DNA from 4 places in the Streptomyces sp. NPDC079167 genome. Region 3 is predicted to be linked to each of the others. Evidence: riboswitches for the same ligand, from Rfam matches in the RefSeq annotation. Region 3 holds a riboswitch; each other region holds the start of a gene.

Region 1 (3,505 bases), on a different contig from region 3:
CGCTGCCACCGGCCCGGCCAGCAGGTCGTCGCCGTGGAGATCTTCCTCGACGCCCCGCTGGACGCCGAGCCAGAGGGCCTGGACGGTGTGGCCACGATCATGGCGCGCGCGCTGTCCGAGGGCACGGACAAGCACTCCGCCGAGGAGTTCGCCGCCGAGCTGGAGCGGTGCGGCGCCACGCTGGACGCCCACGCGGACCACCCGGGTGTCCGCGTCTCCCTGGAGGTACCGGTCTCCCGGCTGACCAAGGCCCTCGGACTGGTGGCGGAGGCTCTGCGGGCCCCGGCCTTCGCGGAGGGCGAGATCGAGCGTCTGGTGGGCAACCGCCTCGACGAGATCCCGCACGAGCAGGCCAACCCGGCCCGGCGCGCGGCCAAGCAGCTCTCCAAGGAGCTCTTCCCCGCCACCGCGCGGATGTCGCGTCCTCGGCAGGGCACCGAGGAGACGGTCCGGCGGATCGACGCCGCCGCCGTACGCGCCTTCTACGACGCCCATGTCCGCCCGTCCACGGCGACGGCGGTCGTCGTCGGTGACCTCACCGACGTGGACCTGGACGCGCTGCTCTCCGAGACCGTCGGTGACTGGTCGGGCGATGCCGGCCAGGCCCGGCCCGTGCCCCCGATCACCGCGGACGACACCGGCCGTGTGGTCATCGTGGACCGTCCCGGAGCCGTGCAGACGCAACTGCTGATCGGCCGGATCGGCGCCGACCGGCACGACAGCGTGTGGCCCGCCCAGGTCCTCGGCACGTACTGCCTGGGAGGCACTCTGACCTCCCGGCTGGACCGTGTGCTGCGCGAGGAGAAGGGCTACACCTACGGCGTCCGTGCCTTCGGGCAGGTGCTGCGCTCGACGGCGCCGGGTTCCTCGTCCGGTGCGGCGGGCGCCGCGATGCTCGCCATCAGCGGCTCCGTCGACACCGAGTCCACCGGCCCCGCGCTGGACGACCTCTGGAAGGTCCTGCGCACCCTGGCGGCCGAGGGGCTCACCGACGCCGAGCGGGAGACCGCCGTGCAGAACCTCGTGGGCGTCGCCCCGCTCAAGTACGAGACGGCGGCCTCCGTCGCGGGCACCCTGGCCGACCAGGTGGAGCAGCACCTCCCGGACGACTACCAGGCGAAGCTGTACGCACGCCTGGCCGACACCGGCACGGTCGAGGCGACCGCCGCCGTGGTCAACGCGTTCCCGGTCGACCGGCTGGTCACCGTCCTGGTCGGGGACGCCGCTCAGATCAAGGAGCCCGTGGAGGCGCTCGGTATCGGTGAGGTGTCGGTCGTCAGCGGCTGACAGAACCGGACATGACGGACCCCGGCGGGTGTACTCCCGCCGGGGTTCTGTCATTTGTCCGGATTGCCAATAAAGTCGCGCTTTGCCCTGTGGGATGTGCGACAAAAGGCCCTTTCCGTTTGGCGGGGGAAAGGCTCCCGATCTAGCGTCGGCGCGGCTGTCCGCCGGACGATTGCCGCGCCCGCGGCGCCGGACAGCCATCGCCGAGTCCCCGTCAGGCGCGAGCCTGGGGAGCCGGGGACCCATGAAGTCCCTGGGGTGAATCGGATCCCTGCACCTCGTCGGAGGCTCAGGGGCCCGTAGGAGACCTTCCTGCTCCGAACCCGTCAGCTAACCCGGTAGGCGAGAAGGAAGGAAAGGACCAGCCCCTCCATGGCGTTCATCCGTGCCACCGGGAAGCACCGTGCCCCGAGCCGCCTGACGCGCAAGAGCGCCAAGGTCGCCGGCGTCGCCGCCCTGGCCACCACCGGCGTACTCGGTGCCACGGCCTCCCCGGCCCTCGCCGCGGACTCCGAGGTCACCGCGGGCAGCACCGGCCTGACCCAGACGGTCGCCCTCGACACCACCCTCGCCGCCCAGATCGAGGCTCAGGCGAAGGCACAGAAGCACCAGGCCGACGTCGCGGCGAAGGCCGCGGCCGAAGCGAAGGCCAAGGCGAAGGCGAAGGCCGAGGCCAAGCGCAAGGCGGAGGCCCGCGCCGAGGAGGCCCGCAAGGAGAAGGCGCGCGCCGCCCGCGCCGCCGAACGCGCCCGGCTCAACGCCTTCCACCTCCCCGTCGCCGGTTCCCACGTCACCACCGGCTACAAGTCCGGTGGCGCGCTCTGGTCCTCCGGCTCCCACTCCGGCGTGGACTTCCAGGCCGCGTCCGGCAGCTCGGTCGTCGCGGTCGGCGCCGGTACGGTCGTCGAGGCCGGCTGGGGCGGCGCCTACGGCAACAACATCGTGCTCAGGATGAAGGACGGCACGTACACCCAGTACGGCCACCTCTCCTCGATCGGCGTCTCCGTCGGCCAGAGCGTCGGCTCCGGCGAGCAGATCGGCCTCTCCGGGTCGACCGGCAACTCCACCGGGCCGCACCTGCACTTCGAGGCCCGGACCACCCCCGAGTACGGCTCGGACATGGACCCCGTCGCCTACCTCCGCGCCCACGGGGTCCAGGTCTGACCCCACGCGCACCGCGATCTGCGTCGAAGGCCCCGGCACCCGCCGGGGCCTTCGACGTGTTCCGGGGGCCGGACGCGTGCCGAAGCCCCCGCGGAAGTGCTCCCAGGCCAAAAGGTATCCATGGATTCCACCCTGCCATCGGAAATTCCGGCCGGTTGCAATAGAGTCACAGAACAGGCGTCGATCGGCCGCGTTTCGCGGGGATTAAGGCGGAGGTTCGGACATGCGCATTCCCGCGCATTCGGTATGCACGGCAATCCGTGACGACATCGTCTCCGGTGTCTTCGCACGCGGCAGCCGCCTCACCGAAGAGGTGCTCGCGCGTCGCTACGGCGTCTCCCGCGTCCCCGTACGCGAGGCGCTGCGCACCCTGGAGTCCGAAGGCTTCGTCGTCACCCGCCGGCACGCGGGCGCCTGTGTCGCCGAGCCCACCGAGCAGGAGGCGGCCGACCTCCTGGAGATGCGGATGCTCCTGGAGCCCCTCGGCGCCGCGCGCGCCGCACAGCGCCGCACCGAGGCACATCTCAAGGTGCTCCGCGGCCTGGTCAGACTGGGTCAGGAACGGGTGCGCCGGGGCGAGGGGGAGGATCTGCGCTCCCTGGGGAGCTGGTTCCACGAGACGCTGGCGCAGGCCTCGGGGAGCCCCGCGCTGATCGCTCTGCTCACCCAGCTACGGCACAAGATCGCCTGGATGTACGCGGTCGAGCAGCCGGTCCGCCCCGCGGACTCCTGGGCCGAGCACGGTGCTCTGGTCGACGCCGTGGCCCGCCGCGACCCGGAGCGGGCCAGGGCGCTCGCCGCCCAGCACGCCGAGCGGGCGACAGCGGCCCACCGGCTGCGGCGTGCGCCGGGGCACACGCCCGGCCAGGCGCGGGTGAGGACTTCGCAACACCCCGTAAACATCGCGGGCGTCCGTCATTAACAATTGCGCCGTATACAAAGAGGGTAATTGTCGGACGGCTTTCTTTCTGCTGCCCTGACCCGTGCTTTCCGGTGTGCTTACGCTATTTTCCCGGAACGCTGCCGCCCGGGCCGGGAAACAGAAAAGCCGCAG
Region 2 (3,505 bases), on a different contig from region 3:
GGGCGGTGTACATGGCGATCTTGCCCCGCAGGTGCTTGAGCACGGGGATGCCTCGGGTGTCGAAGCCGGTGGTGACCATGACCGTGCCGACCGCCTGCGTCAGGTCGGCGACCGCACGCTCGAAGCGCTCCGCCACGTCGTCCGGGTCGGAGCCGGGACGGAGGATGTCGTTGCCGCCTGCGCAGAAGCTCACCAGGTCGGGTGCCAGCTGCTTGGCGCGGGGGACCTGCTCCTCGACGATCTGGTCGAGGAGCCGTCCGCGTACGGCGAGATTGGCGTACCGGAAGTTGCCGTGCGTGTCGTCCGCGGGGGCGACCGTCGCGTCGGGGACCGGGAGCTGGTCCGCGAGGAGCACCGCGAGCCGGTCGGCCCAGCCGACGAGGGTCCCGCCGGGGCCGGGGTCTCCGACGCCCTCGGTGAAGCTGTCGCCAATCGCTGCGTACGACCCGATGATGCCTCGTTGTTTGTTTCTCGAATCGTCTGCCACAAGGGCTTATCTTGCACCTTCGATTGTGACCTACGCGACCGTAATAAGGGGTTGACGGGTGGTGAGAAAGACCACCCGGTCAGTTTTTGGTAAAGCCGGAATAAGGAGAGGGGCGGTGCGCAAGCGCGCACCGCCCCTCTCCTTCAGCCCTCGGCCGGCAGGTCTCAGATGGAGACACCGTGCGAGCGCAGGTAGGCGATCGGGTCGACGTCGGAGCCGTAGCTCGGGCCGGTCCGGACCTCGAAGTGGAGGTGCGGGCCGGTGGAGTTGCCGGTGGTGCCGGAGAGGCCGATCTGCTGGCCGCCGGTGACGGTCTGGCCGGCCGAGACCTCGAGCGAGGACAGGTGGGCGTACTGGGAGTACATGCCGTCGCTGTGCTGGATGACGACCTCGTTGCCGTACGAACCGCTCCAGCCCGCGGAGACCACGGTGCCCGGGCCGATGGACCGGACGCTGGTGCCGGAGGCCGCCTGGAAGTCGGAGCCGGTGTGGTAGCCGCTGGACCAGCTGGCGCCCGAGGCGCGGTACTGGGTGGTGACGTTGGCGTTCTCGACCGGGGCGGCCCAGCCGGAGCCGGTGCTCTCCTGAGACGCGGAGGAGTCGGCGGTCTTCGCCGCCGGGGCGGACGTCGCCTCGGCCGGGGCGGCCTTCTTCTCGGCCGGGGCGGCCTTCTTCGCAGCCGACGGGGCGGACTTGGAGGGCGTGGTCTCGGCGGAGCCGGACGCCTTGGCGCCGAGGGTCAGCTTCATGCCCGGGAGGATCAGGCCGGGGTCCTCGCCGACGACGTCGCGGTTGTCCTGGTACAGCTTCTGCCAGCCGCCCTTGATCTTCTGCTCGCCCGCGATCTTCGCCAGGTAGTCACCGGAGACCACCGAGTAGGTCTTCGGGGCGCTCTTCGCGGCCGCCGGGGCGCTGTGCGCGGCGGCGGACTTGGCGGCCGGTGCGGACTGCTCGGCCGCGTGGGCGCCGGTGGCGCCGATCAGCGGGAGGGCGAGAACGGCGCCGCCGGTCCCTGCGGCAAGGACGCCTCGGGAGATCGGGCCGGTCTTCGTACGGCGGTGCTTGCCTTTTGCGGGCATGGGTTTTTCCTCTCCGGCGCCTGCGAGGTGAGCTGTCGGGTTCGGACTGGAGATGTCCGGCCGCGTGGTGCGCGACTTCACCCCGAGCCGTACCGGATCCCTCCGGCCGGCGGCTTACCTGGTTCCCCCGCTCCTGCCACACGTGAGTCGGTGCGGATTCCGGGCGGCGGCAGGATTAGGCGTTCCGTCCGGATTGACCGTGACCGTAAGCGAGCCGGGACGTCGCGAACAAGCCGCGGATTCCGAACCGGAATCCGTGCTTCATTTCCGGCACGGAATTCCCGTCACACTCCGTGGATTACGGATCTTGGCTTTCCGCACGGCGTCCGGAATACCCCCCGGCATCTTCGCCACGCACCGTCACGGATATGATCCCGCTCACCCGCCCCATCCCATCTCCCGTGCAAGCGGGGCATGTTCTGCTAAATACACCAATACGGACATGACGTGATCGCCGTTCTCTCGCGGAGACCAGAACCACGGCAGTTGCCCGATGCAGGCATGTCGTATCGTCGCGGGCGTGCCCCCGTCGGCGAGCGGCGCCGACGCCCGACACTCCAGGAGCCCTTGTGACGCAGCTGCCAGAGGTCCCGCCGGTCGGCCCCGAGCCGACGGACGTCAGCCTGACCGGTGTCCGCAACTTCCGCGACGTCGGCGGGCTTCCGACCGTCGACGGCGGCACCGTGCGGTACGGGCGCCTCTACCGCAGCGGTCACCTCGCCCACGCCACGGAGGCCGACACCGCCTTCCTCGCGGGGCTCGGCCTCCACACGGTCTTCGACTTCCGCAACGCGGCGGACCACAAGCTCGACGGTCTCGACGTGGAGCTGCCCGGCGTCCGGAATGTCAGCATTCCCCTCTCCGACCCGGCGGACGGCGCTGAGTTCTGGCGGCTGGTGCGCGACGGGAACATCCAGCAGCTGCGCTCGATCCTGGCCGACGGCAAGGGGACGGAGCGGATGATCGCCTCGTACCGCTCGATCATCAAGGACCGCACCGCCGAACACAGCCGTGTGCTGCACGCGCTGGCCGAGGACAGCGTGCCGGCGCTGATGCACTGCGCGGCGGGCAAGGACCGGGCGGGCCTGTCGATCGCGGTCTCCCTGCTCGCGGTCGGCGTCGGCAGGGAGGCCATCGAGGCCGACTACCTCAAGTCGAACGACGCGCACCGCCGCTACAAGGTGCGCCGCAGCGACACCTCATCGGCAGGGATGTCCGAAGAGGTGATGGAGCTGCTCAATCCGCTCTTCGGCGCCCAGGCCGAATACCTCGCCGCGGCGTTCGACACCATCGACGAGGTCTGGGGCGGCACGGACCGCTACCTCCGGGAAGGCCTGAAGATCAGCGACGGGACCCGCGCGAAGCTGCGTGAGCGACTCGTCGAGGGTGCGTGACGCCGGCCGTCATCCTTTGCCGGCCACGGTGAAGAGAAGGAAGAGGAAGGCCGCGATGACGTGTCCGGCCACGAGGTAGGCGAAGAGCCGGATCACGACGCCGCGGGGCATCCGCCGCTCCTGCGTGTCCTTGCTCTTCGGCCTGCGCGGGGTGAGCGGGTCGTAATACTCCGAATCGGACATGACAGTCCTCTCTTCCGGCCGCTCGGGCCGGGCTGACGAAGGGGGCGCGCGGTGTGGGTGTGCGGGATCAGAGCCGGTGGATCCCGCTGCCCGGACACAGCTCTGCGACCGGGCTCTGCAGGAGCGTGTGGACGAAGAGCAGCCGCGCCCCACCGGTGTCGGGAGCCGCGATCCGGTGCGGGGTGAGCGAGTCGAAGTGCGCGCTGTCACCCGGATCGAGGTCGTGCACGGTCTCGCCGAGAACGACCCGCAGCCTTCCGTCGAGGACGTAGAGCCATTCCTCTCCTGGGTGGACGCGCACGAGGTCGCCCTCCGCGCCGTACGGGACACGGACGTGCAGCGCCTGCATGGCGCGGCCCGGC
Region 3 (3,505 bases):
CACCGCCTCCCCGGCTGACCACCGGTGGGCGGAGCTCCGGGGCGCTCCTCCCTTTGGCCGATGACGAGTCGCCGTTCGGCGCGGCTCCGGCCGGCCTGGGCGGGGCGCGGTACCGTCCGCACCCGTGGGTGGACCGGGCAGGAGCGCACAGGTGGGGAAGCGGGACGGACGGCGGGGGAGCGCGGCCGGGAGTTCGCGCTCCCGGCTTTTCGTGCGGGTCCTTCCGGTCCTGATGATCGGCGTCGGGGTGATCCTCGACCTCCTGACGCCGGCCGAGGTCACCGCTGTTCCGCTCTTCGCCGCCGCCCCGCTGATCGCCGCTCCGTTCTTCTCGCTGGCCAGCACCGTCCGGGTCGGCGTGACCGCGATCCTGGTGGTGCTCGCCATCCGGATCTCGGACGGTGCGCTCGGCGACGTCGTGCCGCTCACCGACCTGCTCACGCTGGTCACGGTCGCCGCGCTCTCCCTCGTCATCAATCGCGTCGTGCGTCGCAGGAACGAGCAGCTGGCCTCGGCGAGGGTGATCGCGGAGACCGCCATGCGCGCGGTGCTCCCGACGCCCGAGGACCGGATCGGCGGACTGCAGGTCGCAGCGCGGTACGAGGCGGCCCAGGCGGACGAGTTCGTCGGCGGCGACCTGTTCGCCGTCGCGGACACGCCGTACGGGGTGCGTCTGGTCCTCGGGGACGTACGGGGCAAGGGGCTCGACGCGGTGGCCGCGGTGGCCGTCGTGATCGGGGCGTTCCGGGAGGCCGCCGAGCAGGAGAGGTCGCTGGAGGGGGTCGTCCAGCGGCTGGAGCGGGCGCTGGCACGTGAGGGCTCGCGACGGGGCGGGCTCGACTCCATGGAGGGGTTCGTCACCGCCGTCGTCGCGGAGATCCCGTCGGGCGCGGACGTCCTGAGGATCGTCAACCGCGGACACCCCGAGCCGCTCGTCCTGCACGAGGACGGGACGCTCGACGTGCTGGCGCCGAAGGCTCCCGCGCTGCCGCTCGGGATGGGGCTGGACGCGTGGCCGGACCGGGCGGACGAGTGGACGCTGCCGGCCGGGTCGATGTTCCTGGCGTTCACCGACGGGCTCTCCGAGGCGCGGGACGCGAAGGGTGTCTTCTACGACCCGGCCGCGCGGCTGCGTGGCCGGCTCTTCCCCGGGCCCGAGGAACTGCTGTCCGCGCTCACCGATGACGTACGCCTCCACACCGGTGGCCGGTCGACGGACGACCTGGCGCTGCTCGCGGTCGGCCGTCCGGCGCGGGGGCAGCAGGAGCGGCGGACGACGGTGAAGATCGTGGGGCGGGACCGTGGATGACCGGTTGCGACCGTCGGTAGTCGAGAGACCTCGCTCCGCGTAACATTTGACGAACCGTCAGAAACTATCGGCTGGATGAGGGGCGCTCAACTCGCCCGTTTGCGCCCGTTTGACCCCTGAAAGTCCAGGCCAAGACGCTGACCGATCTATGGGAACAGCTTGGAATCGGACCCGGGTGTCTATTAACGTTCGATAACGCAGCGCGGTTGTACCCGCCGTCGCAAGAGACGGCACCGTGCGCAGCGCCGAATTCCGCAAGGGAACCGGGGAACCACCTACATGGGGTGAATCGGACACCTGTGTCTCGCGAGGGACGAAGGGGTCCGTAGGAGACCTTCCTGCTCCGAACCCGTCAGCTAACCCGGTAGGCGAGAAGGAAGGAAAGGAGTGCGCCCACGTGGCGTCCAATCAGCCTGCCCCCGAGGCCCCGTCATCCTTCAGGACCGACAGCCTCGGTGATGAGGACAGGACTTGGGATGAATGGAACCCCACCGCGGAGTCCGTCCGTCCCGTACGCGGCCGGCACCGCGTAGCCAAGCAGCGCGGCCTCGCCCGTAGCTCCACCGTCCTCGGTGTCGGCGTCATCGCGGCCGTCGGAGCGGGTGGCATGGCCACCGCGCAGAGCAAGCCGCCGGTCTCCATTTCTCTTCCCGATTCCATCGCGGACAATCTCCCTGACGCCAAGTCCCTTCCCGGCGTGGGCGCGTTCATGTCCGGTGACTCCGACTCGGACAACGAGACGGTCGCCGCGTCCGCCCCGCTGACCAGCGCGGGCATCACCGCCGCCGAGGCCGAGCAGGGCACCACCGACGCGGGAGAGGCGCTCCGCGCGCGCATCCTCCAGCAGGCCGAGCAGCAGCAGGCCGGAGCCGAGGCCGAGGCCAAGGCGGCGCAGGAGCAGGCGGCGGCCGAGGCTGCCGCGGCCGAGGCGGCGAAGCAGCAGAGCGAGGCGGAGGCGAAGGCCGCCGCGAAGAAGAAGGCGGCCGAAGAGGCGGCGAAGAAGAAGGCCGAGGCCGAGCGCCTCGCCAAGCTCGCCGCCAGCTACGCCATCCCGACCTCCTCGTACACCATCACCTCGACCTACGGGCAGTCCGGCTCGATGTGGTCGTCCGGTCACCACACCGGGCTGGACTTCGCGGCTCCGACCGGCACGCCGGTCAAGGCCGTGCACAGCGGCACCGTGAAGTCGGCCGGCTGGTCGGGCTCGTACGGCTACCGCACGGTCCTGGAGCTCGATGACGGCACGGAGATCTGGTACTGCCACCAGTCCTCGATGGACGTCACCGCCGGACAGAAGGTCACCACCGGCGAGACCATCGGCCGCGTCGGCGCCACCGGCAACGTGACCGGGCCGCACCTCCACCTGGAGGTCCACACCCCGGACGGCACCGGCATCGACCCGATGGGGTGGCTGGGCAGCAAGGGCCTCTCGGTCTGACCCGGATCGGACGCTGACCGATCCCGATCGGATGGCGACTGATCCTGGTCGCACCGGCTGATCGAGCCGACTGATCCTGTTCGGACGCTGACGCCGCACGCGGCGCACCGGAACCCCGGCGGCCCTGACGCACAACCCCCCGACGTCAGGGCCGCCGGTCTGTCCGAGGGCCGTCGTCCGGGCGTAAGCCGGTCTGCCCGGGGCCGTCGTCCGGCCGTAAGCCGGGCTGCCCGGGGCCGTCATCCGGGCGGTAAACGGAATAGTCGCCTCAGGCGGCTCGTTGTCCCCGGGTATGACTTCTCTGCGCCCGCTCGGCTCCTCGAGCCTTCAGGTCTTCCCCCTCGCCCTCGGCGGCAACGTCTTCGGCTGGACGGCCGACGAGGACGGCACCTTCGCCGTCCTCGACGCGTACGTGGCGGCCGGTGGCAACTTCATCGACACCGCCGACTCCTACTCCGCCTGGGTCCCGGGCAACGAGGGCGGTGAGTCGGAGACCCTCATCGGCAAGTGGCTGGCGGCCCGCTCCCGCCGCGACGACGTCGTCGTCGCCACGAAGGTCGGCGCCCATCCGGCGTACAAGGGGCTCTCGGCCACCACGATCAAGGAGGCGGCCGAGGCGTCCCTGCGCCGGCTCGGCACCGACCACATCGACCTCTACTACACGCACTTCGACGACGAGAGCGTCCCCGTCGAGGAGATCATCACCGCGCTCGACCAGCTGGTGAAGGCGGGCACGGTCCGGGAGATCGCCGCTTCCA
Region 4 (3,505 bases), on a different contig from region 3:
TTCCCGTGGAGTTCGATCCAGGGAGCCCGGCCGAAAGAGGTGACAGTCTGTCAACTCTGTGACTTTCACGTGATCTCCGCTGCATCGACTTGTGACACACGTTCGAGTAGGGCTAGGTTCACCGTTCGACTCACCCGTCACATGTCAGTCACACGGAAGGCAATCCCATGGGCTCCGCGACCGGCAGACACCGTCGCCCTCGCCAGGCACCCGCCATCGTCGTCGCCGCAGGCGTCACCGGATCGGCCATTGCCATCCCGCTGCTCAGCGCGGGCGGCGCCCAGGCCGCTGACGCGTCGACCTGGGACCGGGTCGCCGAGTGCGAGAGCGGCGGCATGTGGAGTGCCGACCTCGGCAACGGCTACTACGGCGGCCTGCAGCTCTCCGAGGACACCTGGTCGGCCTACGGCGGCACGGCGTACGCGCCGCGCGCCGACCTCGCCAGCCGCTCGCAGCAGATCGCGGTCGCGGAGAAGGTGCTGGACGACAAGGGGCCGCAGGCGTGGGCCAGCTGCTCGGTGATCTCCGGGCTCTCCCTGGACGAGGGACTGCCCGGCGTGGACCCGGGCGGTGAGGAGTCCGCCGAGCCCTCCGCCGAGCCCTCGGATTCCGCGACGCCGTCCGGGACGCCTTCCTCCGAGGCGACGGACCCGGCGGACGGCTCGGACGACGCCGCCGGCTCGCAGGACTCCGACGCGAAGGGCGAGGCCGGCCAGGACGCGTCCGACGGTAGGTCGGACAAGGGCGAAGAGGGTGGCGCGACGCCGTCCGCCACTCCGTCCCCCGAGGCCCCCGAGGCGTCCGGCGCCACGGACGACGAAGGGGCGAAGGGCGGCAAGCACCGCGGCACGCCGGCCCCCGAGGCGAGCGCCGAGCCGGGCGAGGCCGACGGGCGCGAGTCCGGCCGCCACGCCTCGCGCGGTGAATCCGACGCGCGTCAGGGCGCGGAGGGGGCGTACACCGTGCGCGAGGGCGACAGCCTCTGGGCGATCGCCGACGCGCAGGAGCTTCCCGGCGGCTGGACCGCGCTCTACGCGGACAACAAGGACGAGCTGGGCTCCGACCCGGATCTGATCCTTCCCGGCCAGACCCTCGACCTCGGGCAGGAAGCGCGGGGCAGCGAGGCGGAGACCGCCGCCGCCAACTGATCAAAAGCGTGAAAACACCCCGAAAACGGGGGCAGTTCAGAGGCCTATGTCCACTTATGCGTAAGTGAGACATGGGTCTCTTTGCTTCAACTGGCGCGCCCGGCCCGTCCGCTCCGTCCATATTGGCTCCGACCTGCGAAAACGGCACTCGCCATCGAGCCGTTACGGGCTGATTAGCCGTTATGTCCATCTTTGAATGTGGGGGTTGCGTGTGTTTACGGTCGGAGCCGCTCGCACCGCGGGCACCTTCGACCGTCACGCCGAATCCTGCCGTCGGCCGAAGGGAACCGACGCGTAAAGCGCCGTAGGCAGGAGCGGGGGACCCAGGTAAGTGCCGGACCCGGCCGTCGGAAGACGGGCGGAGACCCGGCTGGGGGTGAAGTCGTCCGAGAGTGCGGGCGACCGGGCAACTCACAGGCCCGAACCCGACAGCTCACCTCGTAGGCGTCGGTGAGGAGAACCATGCTGCTTTCCAGCAAGGGCAAGCACCGTCGCCCGTCCAAGGCCGTCCGTGTCGCGACCCTGGCCGGTGTCGCCGGTGCCGCCGTCGCCGTACCGCTGATGGGCGCGACCGGCGCCTCCGCCGCCTCCGTCGCCACCTGGGACGCCGTCGCCCAGTGCGAGTCGGGCGGCAACTGGTCCATCAACACCGGCAACGGCTACTACGGCGGCCTGCAGTTCTCGCAGTCCAGCTGGGCCGCAGCCGGCGGCACCCAGTACGCCTCCCGCGCCGACCTGGCCACCAAGGACCAGCAGATAGCCGCGGCCGAGAAGCTCCTCGACCTCCAGGGCCCGGGTGCCTGGGCCTGCGCCGGCGCCGGCGGCCTGACGAACGACGGTGTGGACCCGGGCGTCGACACCGGCTCCGGCTCCGGGAAGAACGGCGACACGGCCCCGCAGGCCGCGCCGGAGCGCAAGGCCGAGCAGCCCACCACGCGCAGCGAGAAGCGTGAGGCCCCGGCGAAGACCGTCACCACCCCGACCGGCGAGAAGGTCGAGAAGGGTGACGGCGAGTACAAGGTGAAGTCCGGCGACACCCTCAGCAAGATCGCCGACGCGGAGAAGGTCAAGGGCGGCTGGCAGAAGCTGTTCAAGCTGAACGACGACATCGTCGACGAGGCCGACCTGATCTTCCCGGGTCAGCAGCTCCACCTGAAGTAACCGGCATCCGGGTGGCCGGCACCTGAAGCGGTCGGTGCCTGGAGCAGTCGTAGTGAACCGGGGTCTTCCTCCTGCCCCGGAGCCCGGCCCGGCGCGCAGACCCCCCGCGCGCCGGGCCGGGGCCGTGTCCGGACCCCTGACGGGGTGCCGGCTCGGGCTCCCCGTAAGAGTGAGTGTTCAACTGTTGTGGTTACTCGTCAGTAGAATTCTGGAGCTTTGCCCGGAATGCAGGCCCTTGGGTCCTTTTTCGTCCCAGGGGACGGGCGGACGGCCGACGGAGCGCGCCGAGCCGGTTAGGCTCGTGGCGCAAGGCCACAGTGACCCTGCACAACCAGTGTCAGATCCCAGAAGGAGATGCCTCGTGCCGTCCATCGACGTCGTCGTAGCCAGGGAAATCCTCGACTCCCGGGGCAACCCCACGGTCGAGGTCGAGGTTGGCCTCGACGACGGCAGCACGGGACGTGCTGCTGTTCCGTCCGGCGCCTCCACCGGTGCGTTCGAGGCCATCGAGCTTCGCGACGGTGACCCCAACCGCTACCAGGGCAAGGGCGTCGAGAAGGCCGTCCTCGCCGTGATCGAGCAGATCGGCCCGGAGCTCGTCGGTTACGACGCCACCGAGCAGCGCCTCATCGACCAGGCGATGTTCGACCTGGACGCGACCGAGAACAAGGGCTCCCTCGGCGCCAACGCCATCCTCGGTGTCTCGCTGGCCGTGGCGCACGCCGCGTCCGAGGCCTCCGACCTCCCGCTGTTCCGCTACCTCGGCGGCCCGAACGCGCACCTGCTGCCCGTTCCGATGATGAACATCCTGAACGGCGGCTCGCACGCCGACTCCAACGTGGACATCCAGGAGTTCATGATCGCGCCGATCGGCGCCGAGTCCTTCTCCGAGGCCCTGCGCTGGGGTGCGGAGATCTACCACACGCTGAAGAAGGTCCTGAAGACCAAGGGCCTGTCCACCGGTCTCGGTGACGAGGGCGGCTTCGCCCCCAACCTCGAGTCCAACCGTGCCGCCCTCGACCTCATCCTCGAGGCCGTCAAGGAGGCCGGTTACGTCCCGGGCCGCGACATCGCGCTCGCGCTCGACGTCGCCGCGTCCGAGTTCTACAAGGACGGCGTCTACGAGTTCGAGGGCAAGTCCCGCTCGGCCGCCGAGATGACCGAGTACTACGAGGAGCTCGTCTCCGCGTACCCGC

Evidence for each region. Region 3 has a riboswitch for cyclic di-AMP ahead of AB0P41_RS09840 (M23 family metallopeptidase). Riboswitches for the same ligand answer to the same signal wherever they lie in the genome.
Region 1: it holds a riboswitch for cyclic di-AMP, as region 3 does, so the genes downstream of both, AB0P41_RS28455 (M23 family metallopeptidase) here and AB0P41_RS09840 (M23 family metallopeptidase) in region 3, are expected to answer to the same signal.
Region 2: it holds a riboswitch for cyclic di-AMP, as region 3 does, so the genes downstream of both, AB0P41_RS31030 (LysM peptidoglycan-binding domain-containing M23 family metallopeptidase) here and AB0P41_RS09840 (M23 family metallopeptidase) in region 3, are expected to answer to the same signal.
Region 4: it holds a riboswitch for cyclic di-AMP, as region 3 does, so the genes downstream of both, AB0P41_RS21825 (transglycosylase family protein) here and AB0P41_RS09840 (M23 family metallopeptidase) in region 3, are expected to answer to the same signal.

What each region holds. Positions count from the first base shown of each region.
Region 1 is NZ_JBFBLO010000016.1:60,912-64,416, reverse strand. Features, by position in the region: gene AB0P41_RS28460 (pitrilysin family protein) at 1-1,287, shown strand, start outside; cyclic di-AMP (ydaO/yuaA leader) riboswitch at 1,479-1,647, shown strand; gene AB0P41_RS28455 (M23 family metallopeptidase) at 1,660-2,451, shown strand; gene AB0P41_RS28450 (GntR family transcriptional regulator) at 2,675-3,373, shown strand.
Region 2 is NZ_JBFBLO010000020.1:120,428-123,932, forward strand. Features, by position in the region: gene AB0P41_RS31025 (SGNH/GDSL hydrolase family protein) at 1-487, opposite strand, end outside; gene AB0P41_RS31030 (LysM peptidoglycan-binding domain-containing M23 family metallopeptidase) at 652-1,566, opposite strand; cyclic di-AMP (ydaO/yuaA leader) riboswitch at 1,569-1,729, opposite strand; gene AB0P41_RS31035 (tyrosine-protein phosphatase) at 2,136-2,960, shown strand; gene AB0P41_RS31040 (DUF6126 family protein) at 2,970-3,143, opposite strand; gene AB0P41_RS31045 (XRE family transcriptional regulator) at 3,211-3,505, opposite strand, start outside.
Region 3 is NZ_JBFBLO010000003.1:469,479-472,983, forward strand. Features, by position in the region: partial or broken gene AB0P41_RS09830 (TipAS antibiotic-recognition domain-containing protein) at 1-18, shown strand, start outside; gene AB0P41_RS09835 (PP2C family protein-serine/threonine phosphatase) at 152-1,309, shown strand; cyclic di-AMP (ydaO/yuaA leader) riboswitch at 1,543-1,695, shown strand; gene AB0P41_RS09840 (M23 family metallopeptidase) at 1,707-2,747, shown strand; gene AB0P41_RS09845 (aldo/keto reductase) at 3,040-3,505, shown strand, end outside.
Region 4 is NZ_JBFBLO010000010.1:105,542-109,046, reverse strand. Features, by position in the region: partial or broken gene AB0P41_RS21835 (cytochrome P450) at 1-62, shown strand, start outside; gene AB0P41_RS21830 (transglycosylase family protein) at 168-1,148, shown strand; cyclic di-AMP (ydaO/yuaA leader) riboswitch at 1,439-1,610, shown strand; gene AB0P41_RS21825 (transglycosylase family protein) at 1,611-2,309, shown strand; gene eno (phosphopyruvate hydratase) at 2,671-3,505, shown strand, end outside.